2 regions of the Kitasatospora acidiphila genome follow, and region 2 is predicted to be linked to the other one. Evidence: riboswitches for the same ligand, from Rfam matches in the RefSeq annotation. Region 2 holds a riboswitch; the other holds the start of a gene.
What was found. A riboswitch is a leader RNA that binds a small molecule or an ion and turns the genes downstream of it on or off. The one in region 2 is predicted to bind glycine.

Region 1: it holds a riboswitch for glycine, as region 2 does, so the genes downstream of both, gcvT (glycine cleavage system aminomethyltransferase GcvT) here and gcvP (aminomethyl-transferring glycine dehydrogenase) in region 2, are expected to answer to the same signal.

The regions. Positions count from the first base shown of each region.
Region 1 is NZ_VIGB01000003.1:3,298,083-3,307,352, reverse strand. It holds gene E6W39_RS15570 (ATP-binding protein) at 22-576, shown strand; gene E6W39_RS15565 (L-serine ammonia-lyase) at 629-1,996, opposite strand; gene glyA (serine hydroxymethyltransferase) at 2,143-3,411, opposite strand; gene gcvH (glycine cleavage system protein GcvH) at 3,540-3,917, opposite strand; gene gcvT (glycine cleavage system aminomethyltransferase GcvT) at 4,005-5,123, opposite strand; glycine riboswitch at 5,302-5,405, opposite strand; gene E6W39_RS15545 (enhanced serine sensitivity protein SseB) at 5,587-6,384, shown strand; gene E6W39_RS15540 (enhanced serine sensitivity protein SseB C-terminal domain-containing protein) at 6,421-7,281, shown strand; gene E6W39_RS15535 (ABC transporter permease) at 7,686-8,684, shown strand; gene E6W39_RS15530 (ABC transporter substrate-binding protein) at 8,806-9,270, shown strand, end outside.
Region 2 is NZ_VIGB01000003.1:7,543,584-7,552,853, reverse strand. It holds gene E6W39_RS35600 (glutamate--cysteine ligase) at 1-1,089, opposite strand, end outside; gene E6W39_RS35595 (hypothetical protein) at 1,434-2,006, shown strand; gene E6W39_RS35590 (DUF5999 family protein) at 2,336-2,527, shown strand; gene gcvP (aminomethyl-transferring glycine dehydrogenase) at 2,658-5,555, opposite strand; glycine riboswitch at 5,657-5,784, opposite strand; glycine riboswitch at 5,786-5,902, opposite strand; gene E6W39_RS35580 (PRC and DUF2382 domain-containing protein) at 6,073-7,068, shown strand; gene E6W39_RS35575 (MFS transporter) at 7,257-8,753, shown strand; gene E6W39_RS35570 (DNA polymerase IV) at 8,835-9,270, opposite strand, start outside.

The DNA of each region.
Region 1 (9,270 bases), 4.2 Mb from region 2:
CGCGGGCGGGTGCGAACCGCGATGATGGTGGGCATGGCGGGATGGGGCGAAGTCGATCAGTCATCACATCTCGGGCTCAGTCTGACGGCTGACGCCCCACCGGTACCCGAGCGGTCCTCGCTGGCCGCCCTGGAGCGGCTCTCCGCATGGGAGTTGGAGCGGGCCGTGCTGCCCCGGCTGCGCGACCCGGCGGGCGCCGAGGAGGTGCGGCTGCCGGCCCGGGGCGAGTCGGCGCCGCTGGCCCGGCGGCTGGTGCTCTCGGTGCTGCAGTCCTGGGGCCTGCACCAGCTGCTGGAGATCGGCGAGTTACTCACCGCCGAGCTGGTGGCCAATGCCGTGCGGCACACCGGCGGGCGGACCATCGGCCTGAAACTCCAGCGTCGGCCCGGCTGGCTGAAGGTGGAGGTCCGCGACTCCTCGCGGGCGCTGCCCTGCCTGATCGTCGCCGAGCCCAGCCTGACCGAGTACGGCCGCGGCCTCACCGTGGTGGACGCCCTGGCCGACCGCTGGGGCGCCGACCTGCTGCCGCGCGGCAAGGGCGTCTGGTTCGAACTCAAGGTCCGCGAACGGGCCTGAGAACGCGCCAGGGGCCCGCGCCGTCACCACGGCACGGGCCCCCGATGAGTGATCAGCACTCGATGACGTTGACCGCCAGGCCGCCGCGGCTGGTCTCCTTGTACTTGACCTTCATGTCGGCGCCGGTCTCCTTCATGGTCTTGATCGCCTTGTCGAGGGAGACGTGGTGCCGGCCGTCGCCGCGCAGTGCCATCCGGGCGGCGGTGACGGCCTTGACCGAGGCCATGCCGTTGCGCTCGATGCAGGGGATCTGGACCAGGCCGCCGACCGGGTCGCAGGTGAGGCCGAGGTTGTGCTCGATGCCGATCTCGGCGGCGTTCTCCACCTGCTCGGGGGAGCCGCCGAGCACCTCGGCCAGGCCGCCGGCCGCCATCGAGCAGGCCGAGCCGACCTCGCCCTGGCAGCCCACCTCGGCGCCGGAGATGGAGGCGTTCTCCTTGAAGAGCATGCCGATCGCACCGGCCGCCAGCAGGAACCGGACGATGCCCTCGTCATCGGCGCCCGGTACGAAGTTCTGGTAGTAGTGCAGGACGGCCGGGATGATGCCGGCCGCGCCGTTGGTGGGCGCGGTCACCACCCGCTGGCCGGAGGCGTTCTCCTCGTTGACCGCCATCGCGTAGAGGGTCACCCACTCCATCGCGTTGGCCGGGCCGATGCCCTCCGCGCGCAGCGCCCGGGCCCCGGCGGCGGCGCGGCGGCGCACCTTGAGGCCGCCCGGCAGGATGCCCTCGCGGGACATGCCGGCCGACACGCACTCCTTCATCACCGACCAGATCTCCAGCAGGCCGGCCCGGATCTCCTCCTCGGAGCGCCAGGCCTTCTCGTTCTCCAGCATCAGGCCGGAGATCGACAGGCCGGTCTCCCGGGTCAGCCGGAGCAGCTCCTCGCCGGTGCGGAACGGGTAGCGCAGCTGGGTGTCGTCCGGGACCACCCGGTCGGCGCCGATCGCGTCCTCGTCCACCACGAAGCCGCCGCCGACCGAGTAGTAGGTCTTGGTGAGCAGCTCGGCGCCGGCCGCGTCGTGGGCCACCAGGGTCATGCCGTTGGCGTGGTACGGCAGCGACTTGCGGCGGTGCAGCACCACCTGGAGGTCGGGGTCGAAGTCGATCAGGTGGACACCGAGCAGCGCGATCCGCTTGGTCTCCTTGATCCGCTCCACGTCGAGGTCGGCCTTGGCGACGTCCACGGTGCGCGGGGACTTGCCCTCCAGGCCGAGCAGCACCGCCTTGGGGGTGCCGTGGCCGTGGCCGGTGGCGCCGAGCGAACCGAACAGCTCGGCCTTGACCGAGGCGACCTGGTCCAGCAGGTCCTCGGAGCGCAGCCGGCGGGCGAACATCCGGGCGGCCCGCATCGGGCCGACGGTGTGCGAACTGGAGGGGCCGATACCGATGGAGAAGAGGTCGAAGACGCTGATGGCCACGGGGGACGTCCTTGTCTGGTCTCGTGGACCGGAAGGAAAGCGGGGGACTGCATGGTGCGGGGCACCGGCTCACGTTCCAGTGTGCGCGGTGCCCCGGGGGAACGGACCGGACCGACGGGAGTGACGTCGGCCACGGTGGGTGGTGCCTAGAGCTCCGGGTAGAGCGGGTACTTCTCGGCCAGCGCGGTCACCCGGGTGCGCAGCGCCGCGATCTTGGCCTCGTCGAAGCCAGGGAGCAGGGTCTCGGCGATGATGTCGGCGACCTCGGTGAAGTCCTCGGCCTGGAAGCCGCGGGTGGCCAGCGCCGGGGTGCCGATCCGCAGGCCGGAGGTGACCATCGGCGGGCGCGGGTCGTTCGGCACCGCGTTGCGGTTGACCGTGATGCCGACCTCGTGCAGGCGGTCCTCGGCGTCCTGGCCGTTGAGCTCGCTGTTGCGCAGGTCGACCAGGACCAGGTGGACGTCGGTGCCGCCGGAGAGCACCGAGACACCGGCCGCCGTGGCGTCGTCCTGGAGCAGGCGGGCGGCCAGGATCTTGGCGCCCTCCAGGGTGCGCTCCTGGCGCTCCTTGAACTCCTCGGAGGCCGCGACCTTGAAGGCCACCGCCTTGCCGGCGATCACGTGCTCCAGCGGGCCGCCCTGCTGGCCGGGGAAGACCGCGGAGTTGATCTTCTTGGCCAGCGCGGCCTTGGAGAGGATCACACCGCCGCGCGGGCCGCCCAGGGTCTTGTGGGTGGTGGTGGTGACCACGTCCGCGTAGGGCACCGGGGACGGGTGCAGGCCGGCCGCGACCAGGCCGGCGAAGTGCGCCATGTCGACCATCAGCAGGGCGCCGACCTCGTCGGCGATCCGGCGGAACTCGGCGAAGTCGAGCTGGCGCGGGTAGGCGGACCAGCCGGCGATGATCAGCTTGGGCTGGTGCTCCTTGGCGAGGCGCTCCACCTCCTCCATGTCGACCAGGCTGGTCTTCTCGTCCACGTGGTAGGCCACCACGTTGTAGAGCTTGCCGGAGAAGTTGATCTTCATGCCGTGGGTCAGGTGACCGCCGTGGGCCAGGTTGAGGCCCAGGATGGTGTCGCCCGGCTGGATCAGCGCGAACATCGCGGCGGCGTTGGCCTGCGCGCCGGAGTGCGGCTGGACGTTGGCGGCCTCGGCGCCGAACAGCGCCTTGATCCGGTCGATGGCGATCTGCTCGACCACGTCGACGTGCTCGCAGCCGCCGTAGTAGCGCTTGCCGGGGTAGCCCTCGGCGTACTTGTTGGTCAGCACCGACCCCTGGGCCTCCATGACCGCCACCGGGGCGAAGTTCTCGGAGGCGATCATTTCCAGGGTGGACTGCTGGCGGTGCAGCTCGGCGTCGACCGCGGCGGCGATCTCCGGGTCGAGAGCGTGGAGGGACTGGTTGAGAACCGTCATGGTGGCGTCTTCCCGTGGGGCTCTGGTGCTGAGGGGGTGTCGCGCGCAGCGCCTCGCTGGAAGGGTGGCGGTGGGCGACGGGTGGGACGGAGGGCGGCCGCCGCGCTGCGGCCGCCCTTTCAGATGAGTCAGCCCGCGGTGAACGCGGTGTACTCGTCGGCGCTCAGCAGGTCGTCGGTGTCGGTGACCTTGAGCTTGAACAGCCAGCCACCGGCGAAGGCGGCCGAGTTGACCAGGGCCGGCTCGTCTATGACGTCCTGGTTGACCGCGACGACCTCGCCGGTGGCCGGCGAGTACAGGTCGCTGACCGACTTGGTCGACTCGAGCTCGCCACAGGTCTCGCCGGCGGTCACGGTGTCGCCCACGGACGGCAGGTCCACGTAGACGATGTCGCCCAGCGCGCCGGCGGCGTGCTCGGTGATGCCCACGGTCGACACGCCGTCAGCGTCGGCCTCGGTCAGCCACTCGTGCTCCTTGCTGTACTGCAGGTTCTGCGGGTTGCTCATGAGCTCATTCTCCATTAGCGGGAAGCGGGTGTGCGGAAGCGGTCCGCTCAGTGGACCGCGGTCCGGCGGACGGTGTGGGGGACGGGATCAGCGGGCGCGCTTGTAGAACGGCAGCGCGACGACCTCGACCGGCTCGTGCTTGCCGCGCACGTCCACGGCGACGGCGGTGCCGGGAGCCGCGAAGGCGGCGTCCAGGTAGGCGATGGCGATCGGCTTGCCCAGCGTCGGGGAGGGCGAGCCGGAGGTGATCCGGCCGATCACGGTGCCCTCGGCGTCGACCACCGAGTACTCGGCGCGCGGCACCCGCTTGCCCTCGGAGACCAGGCCGACCAGCTTGCGCGGCGGGTTCACCTCGGCCTGGGCGGCGGCCGCCTCCAGGGCCTTGCGGCCGACGAAGTCGCCGCCGTTGGTGGTCTTGTCGAACCGGACCACGCGGCCGAGGCCGGCGTCGAACGGGGTCAGCGAGGTGTCCAGCTCGTGCCCGTAGAGCGGCATGCCGGCCTCCAGGCGCAGCGTGTCGCGGCAGGACAGGCCGGCCGGGACCAGGCCGTGCGGGGCGCCGGCCTCGGTGAGCGCGTGCCACAGGTGCTCGGCGTCGGCGGGGGCGCAGAAGATCTCGAAGCCGTCCTCGCCGGTGTAGCCGGTGCGGGCCAGCCACACCTGCTTCTCCGCGACGGTGGCGGGCAGCAGCGCGTAGTACTTCAGCCCCGGCAGGTCGGCGTCGGTGACCGAGGAGAGGATCGCGTTCGCCTCCGGGCCCTGGACGGCGAGCAGCGCGTAGGCGTCGCGGTCGTCGCGCACCACGGCGTCGAAGCCGGCCGCGCGCTCGGTCAGCGCGTCCAGCACCACCTGGGCGTTGGAGGCGTTGGCGACCACCATGTACTCGTTCTCGGCGGTGCGGTAGACGATCAGGTCGTCCAGGATGCCGCCGTCCTCGCGGCAGATCATGGTGTAGCGGGCGCGCAGCACGCCGAGCGCGGAGATGAAGCCGACCAGCGCGTGGTCCAGCAGCTCGCCGGCCTGCGGGCCCAAGACGGTGATCTCGCCCATGTGCGAGAGGTCGAAGAGGCCGGCCTTGGTGCGGACGGCGAGGTGCTCCTCGCGCTCGCTGCCGTAGCGCAGCGGCATGTCCCAGCCGGCGAAGTCGGTCATGGTCGCCCCGAGGGCGCGGTGCAGGGCGTCGAGCGCGGTCAGGCGCGGGGACATGGCGGGACTCCGGTCTGTAACAGGCAGATGGGCCCTTCTCGCCCGATGGTGGGCAAGGAGGGACGGTGGAGTCTCCCCGTCTGTCGTCACAACCTGAGAGCTTCACCGCGACCAGCATGGCGCGGCTTGCACCGTGGGTGGGCGCACGGCACGGCCGTGTTCCGCTTTCCAGATTCGCCTCGCCCACGCGGTATCGGGTGCCTGAGAGATTCCGGGGAGGACTTGCTCCTTCGGCGCCGGTCCGTGCCCTGCGGCACCTCCGGACTCTCCCGCGCGGGTTCGAACGGCCAGTATGAAGTTCTGTTTATCGCGCACATCATGGCATGCCCGTTCGCTCAGCGGGAGTGGGGGCGGTGCCGACGGCGGGACAGTGGCCAGTCGGCCGGCCGCCGCCTGGTGCGTAGTGGCCAGTGGGCCGGCCGCCGCCTAGTAGTCTGCTCCGGTGGAGACTCAGGGGTTTGCCGTGCCCGCGCCCGCGTGGGCCGAGCCGGGGCAGCCGCCGACCGGCGGAGGGTGGCCGGCGAACGAGCTGGAGCAGGTGCTCAGTGCGGCGATCGGGGACCCGGGCGCGACGCCCCGGGTGATCGAGGTGCTGGCGCGCAGTCACGTGTGGATCCCGCTGCCGGTCGGCGCAGATCCATCCGGTCAGGCACTCGACCTGCCGACCATCGAGCTGGCCGGCGCCCGTTATGTACCGGTCTTCTCCTCCGAGGAGCAGTTCGTCCGGCACGCGCCGGGAATGTCCTGCGCGGTCGCCCCGGCCTGGGAGTTCGCCCGCGGGCTGCCGCTCGGGCTCGGCATCGCCGTCAACCCCGACGCCCCCGTCGGCATCCCGGTGCCGCCCGAGGGCGTCGGCGAGCTGCGGCGCGGGCCGCGCGAGCAGCGCTGGGACGCGGTCGCCGGGTCGCCGGACGCGCCGGTCGGCGACGGCGCCCGGGTGGCGCTGCGCGAGCCGGAGCCGCACGAGGAGCCGGTGGCGTTCCTGACCGCCGTCTGCGCCGAGCTGGCCGCGCTGCCAGGAGTACTGACGGCCCGTCGGGCGCTGGCCTCGGTGGAGGGCGAGCCGACGGTGCTGTTCGTGGGCGTGCAGCTGGATCCGTCCCACCCCGCCGACCCGGCCGGGGCGAACGCGGCGCTGGGCCGGGCGCTGGGCGTGGCCCCGCTCCCCGGGGGAGTGCACATCGTGCTGCTGGACCTGGCGGCGGACCCGGTGGTGGACTGGATGCTGACCCAGGTGCGCCCGTTCTACCAGCGGGGTTGATCCGGCGATGGGCGAGTCGAGAGAAGGGCGCGTGCGGTGACGACGGGAGCGACGGGCGGATCAGGGCCGTGGAGCCCGGCCTCGGTCCCGGGTACCGACCCGGGCACCCTGGAGCGGGCCCTCAAAGAGGTCGCCCCGGACCGGTTCGAGGCCTATGAGCAGCTGCTGCGCGAGCTGTCGGCGGGCCGGGTGTGGATGCTGCTGTGGCACGGCAGCCCGGGCAGCCCGGACGCCCAGTACGGGAACATGGACATCGGCGGCCACGGCTACGCGCCGGCCGTCACCTCGCCCGAGCAGCTGACCGCCAGCGGTTGGAGCCGGGCGCACGAGGTGATCAGCGGCAAGGAGATCGCCGCCACCCTCTACCGGACCCGCTGGGGCCTGTGGCTCAACCCGCACACGCCCGGCGGCGGGGTCGGGGTGCCGTGGGCCGATCTGCGCCGGATCGCGGCCGGGCTGGACCGGTTGCCCGCCGGGCCGCTGCGGCTGAGTGAGCCCCAGGTGCCGGGCACCGAGGCGTTCTTCGGGCTGCTGCAGCACCAGGCGCCCTCCGTGCGTCCGGTGCGGGCGCTGCGCCGGGCCTGGGTGCGGCCGGTGCTGGGGGAGCCCTACCTGGCGATCGGGCTGGAGCTGTACGACAACTCGCCGCCGGCCGTGGAGGCGGTGCGGGCGCTGATGCAGCGGGCCATCTCGCAGGCCCCGCAGGGGTTGGCGGTCTCCACGGTGGCGCTGAGCGACGACTACGACCCGGTGGCGCTCTGGATGCGGGCCAACGCCCGGCCGTTCTACCACCGCGAGGCGACCCCGCCGCCGGCCGTGCCGCCGTATCCGATGCCGACCGGCTACGGCTATCCGACGCCGAGCCCGTGGCCGCAGCAGCCCTGGCCCGGCCGCTGAGCGGACACCCCTGTTCGCATAGCGAACGCTCATGTGGGACTTGAGCGGAATCTGAGTATCCGGTGCCCGGGTCGTCGATAACGGCCCGGGTAGAGCCATGTCGTCCTCCACGCTTTCTGACGAGCTGTCAACTACCGTATCCAGTGGCCTGCTGGACCAGGCGGTCATAGCTGGTGTGCGCATGGCGGGTTTAGGGATCTCGATAATCGGTAGATCACAGTTGGGCATCCTTCACCAATGGGGGCTGGCGCCGAACTGGCGAGAACGTGAAGAGTTCTGCGCACCGCACCAGCCGAGCAGCCCGAACGTATGGCAAGCAGGCTCTGACCAGGACCTGACACCGCCATGCCCGATTTCGGGCTGCCTTGGGCCGACGACCGTCGGCGAGGGGACGCCAACTGCTGATGAGCACAACCACCGACACCACCGCCGCCATTCCGCCGGACCCGGGGGCGCCGATCGCCGACGCGCCGCAGACCCGCATCGAGGGCCGCTCGCTCGGCCGGATCGCCTGGCTGCGCTTCAAGCGCGACAAGGCGGCCATGGCCGGCGGGATCGTGGTCATCCTGCTGATCCTGCTCGCGGTGCTGGCCAAGCCGATCGAATCGGCCTTCGGTCTGGACCCGAACGCCCAGAACCCCGACCTGCTGAACGCCGACCTCGGCGGCCTGCCGAACGGCAACTTCGGCGGCATGAGCGGCAGTCACCTGCTGGGCATCGACCCCGGGCTCGGGCGCGACCTGCTCTCCCGGATCATCGAGGGCTCCTGGGTCTCACTGCTGGTCGCCTTCGGCGCCACGCTGCTGTCCAACACCATCGGCACCGTGCTCGGCGTGATCGCCGGCTACTACGGCGGCTGGGTGGACACCGCGATCAGCCGGGTGATGGACACCTTCCTGGCTTTCCCGCTGCTGCTGTTCGCCATCTCGATCTCGGCCTCGCTGCAGGGCGGCGCCTTCGGAATGCACGGCCTGCCGCTCCACATCAGCGTGCTGATCTTCGTGATCGGCTTCTTCAACTGGCCCTACATGGGCCGGATCGTGCGCGGGCAGACGCTCTCGCTGCGCGAGCGGGAGTTCGTCTTCGCGGCCCGATCGCTGGGCGCGCGGGGCCCGTTCATCCTGTTCAAGGAGCTGCTGCCGAACCTGGTCGGTCCGATCCTGGTCTACTCGACCCTGCTGATCCCGACCAACATCCTCTTCGAGGCCGGCCTGAGCTTCCTCGGAGTCGGCATCCAGCCGCCGCAGGCCTCCTGGGGCGGGATGATGAACGACGCGATCAACTACTACCAGGTGGACCCGCAGTACCTCATCGTCCCGGGCGTGGCGATCTTCATCACCGTGCTCGCCTTCAACCTGCTGGGTGACGGACTGCGCGACGCGCTCGACCCGCGCAGCAACTGATCCTCTGAGTCCCACTCGGCTCGTCTGAGTCCCACTCAGTTCGTCTGAGCTCCACTCAGTTCCTCTGAGCCCCACTCGGTTCGTTTGACCCACGACACACTTGCAAGGGGTTGATCCAGCAATGCGCCGTAATCGTACTCTCGCCCTGGCCGCGGCAGCCGCCACCGCTGTGCTGGTGGTGAGCGGCTGCGCCAGCAGCAAGGGCGGCACCACGGGCGGATCCTCGTCCGCCGCCGGTGCCAACGCCGCCACCAAGGGCATCGTGAACGCCTCCGACCACAAGGGCGGGACGGTCACCTACGAGATGAAGGGAACCCCGGACTCGCTGGACCCGGGGAACACCTACTACGCCTACATCTACAACTTCTCGCGGCTGTACGCCCGTGCGCTGACCACCTTCACCCCCGCCCCCGGCGCGCAGGGCAACAAGCTCGCCCCGGACCTGGCGCAGGGCATGGGCCAGGTCAGCGCGGACGGCAAGACCTGGACGTACAAGCTGCGCCCGGGCCTGAAGTACGACGACGGCACCCCGATCACCTCCAAGGACGTCAAGTACGCCATCGAGCGCAGCAACTTCGCGCCCGAC
Region 2 (9,270 bases):
CTCGGCCAGCGCGCGGACCAGCCCGTAGTAGAACGCGGCGTTGGCCAGGATGTCGGCCACCGTCGGTCCGGCCGGCAGGCAGCGGTTCTCCACCCGCAGGTGCGGCACGCCGTCGGTCACGTCGTAGACCGGCCGGTTCCAGCGGTAGATGGTCCCGTTGTGCAGCCGCATCTCGCCCAGCCGCGGCACGCCGCCGGAGGCGAGCACCTTGGCCGGGTCCTCGTCGTCGCAGATCGGCAGCAGGGCCGGGAAGTAGCGCATGTTCTCGGCGAACAGCTCCTGCGCCGAGTCCACCCAGCGCTCCCCGAACCAGGTGATCGGGCGCACTCCCTGGGCCTTCAGTTCGGCCGAACGGGTGTCGCAGGCCTGCTGGAAGAGCACCGGACGGGTCTCCCGCCACAGCTCCCGGCCGAACAGGAACGGCGCGTTGGCACCGAGCGCGACCTGCACGGCGGCGATCGCCTGGGCCGCGTTCCAGACCGGCGCGAACCGGTCCGGGGTCACCTGGAGGTGCAGTTGGAGCGAGGTGGCGGCGGCCTCGGCGACCATGCTCACCGACTCCAGCTGCAGGTGCTCCACGCCCTCGATGTCCAGCGCGATGTCCTCGCCGCGGGCCGCCATGATCTGGTCGCTGAGCAGGCTGTAGCGGTTGTTGTGGCTCATCGCGTCGCGCCCGGTGTGCACGGTCTCCAGGGTCGGCAGCACGCCCACCATGATGATCCGGGCACCGGCCTCGGCCGCCCGCCGGTCCGCGTACCGCAGGCCGGTGTCCAGCTCCTCCCGCAGCTCCTCGAAGACATGGCCGCTGAGCTGGTGCGGAGCGACGTTGACCTCGATGTTGAACTGGCCCAGCTCGGTCTGGAAGTCGGGCGAGCCGATCGCCGCGAGCACCTTCTCGTTGCGCATCAGCGGCAGACCCTGCTCGTCCGCCAGGTTGAGCTCTATCTCCAGGCCCATCATGGCCCGGGGCCGGTCGAAACGCTGCTCGTGCAGCATCCGCTCCAGGGCCTCCTGACAGGACTGCAGCTTTCGACGGTAGTGCTGCCGGTCCGACAGGTCGGCCCGGGTTGCGATGACTTTCTCCCCCATGGATACCCCCTTCGCCCGGTCCACCGTGCCCTGCATCATGCCCATCCGGAAGATCGATACCCGAGCGCTTCTAATGCCCTATGCCACAAGGGAACTGACGGTTTCTCAGCTATCGCTCGACTTGCCGGGCACGACAGAAGGTGATAAACAGGTCACCCTGCGCACTTGTTCGAGTGGGCTTCGAGTCCCGGCCCGGCCGCACCGGTTCCGACCCCGGTGCGGCGTGCCGCTGCCCGGAGCCCGCGCGCTCAGCCCCGCGATCACGCCCAACCGGACCCGGCCCTGTCGCGCCACGCCGGTATGCCGCCTTCGCACGCCGATCTCGCATGGAGAGGCGACCCGCCATGACCCTGCAGACACCCCAGCCACCGCCCAGCGCCCTGCGCGCCGTGCTGGCCGCCCTGAGCTCGCCGACCGCCCTGCGGCAGCCCGGCGCGGCCGCCCCGCGAAGTACCGCGAGCGCCCTGCTGCCGGCCCATCCACTGGCAGTCCATCAGCTGCCGCCCGGCACCACGACGGCGCGCGCGCTGGCCGCCGCGCCGCGGACCGGCTGGCGGTTCCTGGTCAAGCACGGCACGGTGGTGGTGGCGGCAGCCGAGGTGGTGAGGTCGGCGGAGGGGCACACCTTCGCGCACTTCGCGGCCGGCCCCTACCCGGACTCCACGGTCCGGGCACTGGCCGAGGCCTGGCAGCTGGTCCAGCAGCGGCGCACGGCCTACCAGCCCCGGCTGCTCTCGATGCCCGACCACTACGCGACTGCCCTGTGGCTGCACGCGACGGACGCCGATCCGGCCGGCGACCTGCTGCTGCCGCTGGCCCCCGCGCCGCTCGGCATCACCGCGCACCGGGCCTACCCGGCCGGTGAGCTGCTCACCCTGCTGGGCCGCCCGACACCGCGGGTCACCGCAGTGGCCTGAGCAGTGTCCGTAGCAGTCGCCTGAGCAGTCGACTGAGAAGTGGCCTGAGCGTGGCCCGACACCCTCCGAACTGACCATCAACGGGCCACCCGACCGAGTCATGGTCGGGTGGCCCGTTTGCACGCGCACCACGGTCGGACCCATCTGAATGGGTGATCTCTGGACTGTAGTTGTGGCGCAAGTCACCGAAAGGGCTGCGCAATGGGGTCTGGGCGCGGACACTGGAGACAGCGTGGCAGGACCACCTGTCCTACCCACAGAAGCGCTGGTTCACACCTGCGTTCCGCTGCGGGGGGCGTGAAGCGTGAGTAGTGAAACGAGGTACCACGATGTGCCAGCACCGACCTGAGTGCCCGTCGGCCGATTCTCCTGACCGTGAGGCGGCGGTTCCCGTCGCCCGCCACCCCGAGCAGGGCTGGAGCCTGCTCTGCAACGGAGTCCTGCTCTTCGAGGACACCGGCGAGCTGCTGCCGGACGGCCGGGTGATCGCGCCGCGCCGAACGCTGCTGGTCGCCGCCTGACAGCCACGAGCGGATCCCGGGCGGAGCACTCGGGACATGACTCCGAATATGGCTCCGGATATGGCGAAGTGCCCTGCGGCAGCCACCGCAGGGCACTTCGTCATCGGGCGCTGAGCCCTCCGAGCGCTACTCAGACGCCGTACTCGTCGAGCGGCGGGCAGGAGCAGACCAGGTTGCGGTCACCGTAGGCGCCGTCGATCCGGCCCACCGGCGGCCAGTACTTGTCCGCCGGGTTGACGCCCGCCGGGAAGACCGCCTCCTGACGCGAGTAGCCGTGCTTCCAGTCGCCGGCCAGGTTGGCGGCGGTGTGCGGAGCGTTGCGCAGCGGGTTGTCGTCCGCGGCCCACTCACCGGAGCCGACCTTGTCGATCTCCGCGCGGATCTCGATCATCGCCTCGCAGAAGCGGTCGATCTCGTGCAGGTCCTCCGACTCGGTGGGCTCGATCATCAGCGTGCCGGCCACCGGGAAGGACATGGTCGGGGCGTGGAAGCCGTAGTCGATCAGGCGCTTGGCGATGTCGTCCACGGTCACCCCCGTCTCCTTGGTGAGCGGGCGCAGGTCGATGATGCACTCGTGCGCCACCAGGCCGCCCGGGCCGGTGTAGAGCACCGGGAAGTGCGGGGCCAGCCGCTTGGCGATGTAGTTGGCGTTCAGCACGGCCACCTGGGTGGCGCGCTTGAGGCCCTCGCCGCCCATCAGCCGGACGTACGCCCAGGAGATCGGCAGGATCGCCGCCGAGCCCCAGGGCGCGGCCGAGATCGGGCCGACACCGGTGGCCGGGCCGGCCTCCGACTGCAGCGGGTGGTTGGGCAGGTACGGCGCCAGGTGGGCGCGCACCGCGACCGGGCCGACGCCCGGGCCGCCACCGCCGTGCGGGATGCAGAAGGTCTTGTGCAGGTTCAGGTGCGACACGTCGGCGCCGAACTTGCCCGGCTTGGCCAGGCCGACCAGCGCGTTGAGGTTGGCGCCGTCGACGTAGACCTGGCCGCCGGCCTCGTGCACCAGGCCGCAGATCTCGGTGATCTGGGTCTCGTACACGCCGTGGGTGGACGGGTAGGTGACCATCAGCACGGCGAGCTGGTCGCGGTGCTGGGTGATCTTGGCCTTGAGGTCCTCGACGTCCACGTCACCGTCGGCCATGGTCTTCACCACGACGACGCGCATGCCGGCCATCACCGCGGAGGCGGCGTTGGTGCCGTGCGCCGAGGACGGGATCAGGCAGACGTCGCGCTGGGTGTCGCCGTTGGCCAGGTGGTAGGCGCGCACCGCGAGCAGACCGGCGAACTCGCCCTGCGAGCCGGCGTTCGGCTGGATCGAGACGGCGTCGTAGCCGGTGACCTCGACCAGCTGCTGCTCCAGCTCGCGGATCAGGGTCAGGTAGCCCTGGGCCTGGTCGATCGGCGCGAACGGGTGCAGCTGGCCGAACTCCGGCCAGGTGACCGCCTCCATCTCGGTGGTGGCGTTGAGCTTCATGGTGCACGAGCCCAGCGGGATCATGCCGCGGTCCAGCGCGTAGTCCCGGTCCGAGAGGCGGCGCAGGTAGCGCAGCATCGCGGTCTCCGAGCGGTGGCTGTGGAAGACCGGGTGGGTCAGGTACTCGTCGGAGCGCAGCAGCCCGGCCGGCAGCGTGTCGGCGGCCTCGGCCACCTCGGCGCCGACCACCCCGAAGGCGGCCCAGACGATCTCCAGGTGCTCGCGGGTGGTGGTCTCGTCGCAGGAGATCGAGACGGTGTCCGCGTCGGCCTGGTGGAGGTTGACGCCCTCGGCGCGGGCGGCGGCGACCACCTCGACGGCCCGGCCCGGCACCTTGGCGGTGACGGTGTCGAAGAACGCGCCGTGGGCGAGCTCGACGCCGCCGGCCCGCAGGCCCTCGGCCAGCGCGGCGGCGTAGCGGTGGGTGCGGCGGGCGATGTCGGCCAGGCCGTCCGGACCGTGGTAGACCGCGTACATCGAGGCCATCACGGCGAGCAGCACCTGGGCGGTGCAGATGTTGCTGGTGGCCTTCTCGCGGCGGATGTGCTGCTCGCGGGTCTGCAGCGCCAGCCGGTAGGCGCGGTGGCCGTCGGCGTCCACCGAGACGCCGACCAGGCGGCCGGGCAGCGAGCGCGCGTACTCGGCGCGGACCGAGAGGTAGCCGGCGTGCGGGCCGCCGAAGCCCATCGGCACACCGAAGCGCTGCGAGGTGCCGCAGGCTATGTCCGCACCCAGCTCGCCGGGCGACTTGAGCAGGGTCAGCGCCAGCAGGTCGGCGGCGACGGCGACGATCGCGCCGAGGCCGTGCGCCTGCTCGATCACCGGGGTGAGGTCGCGCACCGCGCCGGAGGCACCCGGGTACTGGAGCAGCACGCCGAAGACGCCGCGCTCGGCGATCTCGGCCGGGATGCCGGCGGACAGGTCGGCGACGACCACCTCGACACCGGTCGGCACCGCGCGGGTCCGGATCACCGCGAGGGTCTGCGGCAGGGTGTCCACGTCGACCAGGAAGACGCCGCCCTTGACCTTGGTGACGCGGCGGGCCAGCGCCATCGCCTCGGCCGCCGCGGTGCCCTCGTCGAGCAGCGAGGAGCCGGAGGTGGGCAGACCGGTCAGGTCGGAGACCAGGGTCTGGAAGTTGAGCAGCGCCTCCAGGCGGCCCTGCGAGATCTCGGGCTGGTACGGGGTGTAGGCGGTGTACCAGGCCGGGTTCTCCATGACGTTGCGCAGGATCACCGGCGGGGTGAAGGTGCCGTAGTACCCGAGCCCGATCATCGAGGTGAGCACCTGGTTGTGCCCGGCCAGCTCACGCAGCTCGGCCAGCACCTGGGCCTCGGTGCGGCCGGCGGGCAGGTCGAGCGCGGTGATGCTGCGGATCGCCTCGGGGACGGCCGCGGTGGAGAGTTCGGCCAGCGAGCCGAAGCCCACCTGGGCGAGCATCTTCTCCTGGGCGGCGGCGTCAGGGCCGATGTGGCGCGACTGGAACGGGCTGGCCGCCTCAAGGTCGGCGAGCGTCGCGTTCTGGGAGCGACCGGCGGTCGGCTGGTCAGTCATGGTGGTCGAGGCCTCCTGGTCACGGACCGGCGGGGGCACGCAGCCACGACCCTCGCCGCCTGGGGGAACGGTGCGGCCGTGGCGGACGAGCCCGACAGGCCTCCCCCTCTGTCATCGGGACCTGAGAGCTTCGCCCGCACGGGGCTTACGCCCCGTCGGCTTGCACCGTCGGTGAGGGTGGTCGCCTCCGGTTCCCTCACCGGCGGCCCTGCCCTGCTTTCCAGAGTGACCTATTCCACACGGTACGGATGCCTGAGAGATTCCGGGGAGGGTTTGCTCCTTCGGCGCTCCGGACTATTCGAAATCGCTGGGAAATCGAAGGCCGGAGACTCTCCCGTGCGGGTTCGGCGGTCGTGTTCAGGGTACCAGCGGCGGTCATTGCCAACACCGCTCAGGTGATCGATCGCACTCCCCCACCTGGGCGATCACCGGCTCGGACGGCCGCATCCGGCTGGCCGCTGTTCCCTTTGTGGCATTTGGTGTGAATCGACAGCGGTACCACCAGGAGAGGAACAGCGTGCAGACCGATATCGATCCCCGAGACCTGATCGGGCACAAGGCCGTGGACCGCAACGGCGACAAGATCGGCACCGTGGACGAGGTCTACCTCGACGACGCGACCGGCGAGCCCGAGTGGGCGGCCGTGCGCACCGGGATCTTCGGCCGGGACGCCTTCGTGCCCCTGACCACGAGCGAGTTCTCCGGCCAGGAGCTGCGGGTGCCCTATGACAAGTCGCTGATCAAGGAGTCGCCGGACTTCGGCGTCGGCCAGCACCTCTCCCCGGCCCAGGAGCTGCAGCTCTACCGCTACTACGGGCTGGACGCCCCCACCGGTGACCGCACCGCCGCACCCGCTCCGCCCGCCCAGGGCACCGCCCGCGGCCGGGCGGACGACATGGACTTCGGTGTGACCGCACCCGCGGCCCCCGCCACCGGCCGCCCGATGGCCACCGCACCCACCGCACCCACCGCACCCACCGCCCGGTCGGCCGTCGGCCGGGAGGGGCCGGTCGAGCCGACCATCGGCCTGGACAAGCCGGTGGAGCCGGCCCCCGGCCCGGTCGAGCCGACCCCGGAGCAGGCGCGCACCGCTGGCAGCGCGGCCACCACCCACCCGCCCCGCCCGATCGAGCTGACCCTGCGCGAGGAGCGCCTGGAGATCACCAACGAGTGGCACGTGCTCGGCACCGCCCGGATGCGCAAGTACGTGGTGACCGAGCCGGTGGAGCGCCGGGTGCAGGTGACCAGGGAGCGGGTCCGGGTGGAGCGGGTACCGGTGAGCAGCGCCGAGCAGTCCGCGCTGTCGGCGCAGGACATCGCCGAGGCCGTCGAGGAGGTGACGCTCCGCGAGGAGCGCCCGGTGGTGCGCAAGTACCTGGCACCGATGGAGCGGGTGCGGCTGGTGGTGGAGCGGGTCACCGAGGAGCAGGTGATCAAGGACGAGCTGCGCCGGGAGCGGGTGGAGATCCACGACAGCACCGGCTCGGCGGCGCCGGTCGACACCCATCACTGAGCCCAGCCGGGCTGCCGCGGCCCCGACCCGAGTGCGGGCCGGGGCCGCGGCATGCCGCACCAGGGAAGCTTCAGCGGTAGATATTTGACAAACTGAAGCACTTCTCGGATCGTTACTTCAGTCGATTAACTGTCGCGTGTCTGAAGCAGTCCTCTGGCTGCCCCGGCACCCGAGTGAAGGAGCCATCCGTGAGTGAGGCCGCCCAGCCCGCCGCCACGGCCGTGAAACCGAGCAGTGCCCGGGTGCTGCCCGCTCTGGTGCTGGCGATGCTGGCCTACAGCGTGATCCAGACGGCCGTGGTGCCGATCCTGCCGTCGCTGGCCAAGGAGCTGAACGTCTCCGGCTCCAACATCACCTGGCTGATGACGGCCAACCTGCTCTCCGCCGCCGTGCTCACCCCGCTGCTCGGCCGCTTCGGCGACCTGCGCGGCCGCAAGCCGATGCTGCTGATCTCGCTGGCCGGCCTGGTGCTCGGCTCCGGCCTGGCGGTGGCCACCCACTCCTTCTCGATGCTGGTGGTCGCCCGCGTGCTGCAGGGCGCCGGCGGTGGCGTGCTGCCGCTGGCGATCAGCATCGTCCGTGACGAGCTGCCGCGCGAGAAGGTCACCGGCGGTGTCGCCGCGATCAGCGCCTCGATGGGTGTCGGCTCCGGCCTCGGCCTGGTCGCCACCGGTCTGCTGCTGGAGCACTGGGACTACAAGTCGATCTTCTGGATGGGCCTGATCGCCGGTCTGATCGCGGTGCTGCTGGTGATGGTGCGGGTGCCCAAGGACCCGGTGGTCGACCGCGCCGGCGGCGCCGACCCGCTGGGCGCGCTCACCCTGGCCGGCTGGCTCTCCGCGCTGCTGATCGCGGTCAGCCGCGGCAACGAGTGGGGCTGGACCTCCACCAAGACCCTGGGCCTGTTCGCCGTCGCCGCCGTGGTCGCGCTGATCTGGGGCATCGTCGAGGTCAAGGTCGCGCACCCGCTGGTGGACATGAAGATGATGGCCCGTCCGGCCGTCGCCTTCACCAACGTGGCCGGCCTGCTGATCGGCTTCGGGATGTACGGCTCGTTCCTGGTGATCAGCAACTTCACCCAGACCCCGGCCAAGCTGGCGCACTACGGCTTCACCGCCACCGTGCTGCACGCGGGTGTGCTGCTGCTGCCCTCCGCGCTCGGCTCGATGGTGGCAGCCCCGGTCGGAGCCATGCTGATCGCCCGCCGCGGTCCGCGCCTGCCGCTGGTGCTCGGCGGCGTCTTCGGTGCCGTCTCGATGGCCTACCTGGCGCTGCGCCACGGCACCGAGGGTGACATCTACTTCGCCGCCGGCCTCTTCGGTCTCGGCGTCGGCATGGCGTACGCGGCGATGCCCGCCTACATCAACGGTGCCGTGCCGGCCGAGCAGAGCGGCATCGCCAACGGCATGAACGCGGTGCTGCGCACCGTCGGTGGTGCCATCGGCACCGCGGTGATGGGCGCCATCCTGACCGGGGACTCCATCAAGTTCCCGCCGCAGATCGCCAAGATGATCCCGATGCAGATCCCGACCCTGGACGCCTACAAGCACGCCTTCTGGGTCGCCGCCGCGCTCTGCCTGATCGCCGCCGTGGTGCCGTTCGCGATCCGCACCGCCCGGCCGAGCCAGCCGGTGGCCGACGCTCCGGTTGCTCCGGCCAAGCAGCCCACCAAGACCGGCGCCTGACGAGGTTGCCGTAGCCGGGGCCGCCCAGGGATCGGCCGCCCCGGCACCCGTGAGCCCCCATCCGGCATCCCGGATGGGGGCTCACGGCTGTTCGGACGGTCCGCGCGGGCGCAGCGGCAGCGGCTCGGCGGGAGTCAGCGCCGGATCCTCGATCCGGAAGGTGCGGACCCGACCTGGCGGTGAGTCGGGAGTCTCGAAGCGCACCGTCACCCGGCCCACCCCGCTGCCCTGCACCCAGCCGCGCCCGTGCTCCGCGTGCACCACGTCCTGCCCCGGCAGCCAGACCTGCTCGCGGAACGGCTGCACGGCCGCGGCCGTCGGCGGGGCCTCGGCGTCGGACTCGTCCGACTCGTCACCGCCCTCCCCCTCCTGTTCGGCGAGCTCGGCGGCGGCCTGGGCGAACAGGTCCTCCTGGGTGTACTCGGCGAGCTGGGAGACGCCCACCCCGAGCAGCCGGATGCCGCCGGCCAGGCTCACCTGCTCGGCCAGCCGGCGGGCGGTGTCCGCGATCACCCGG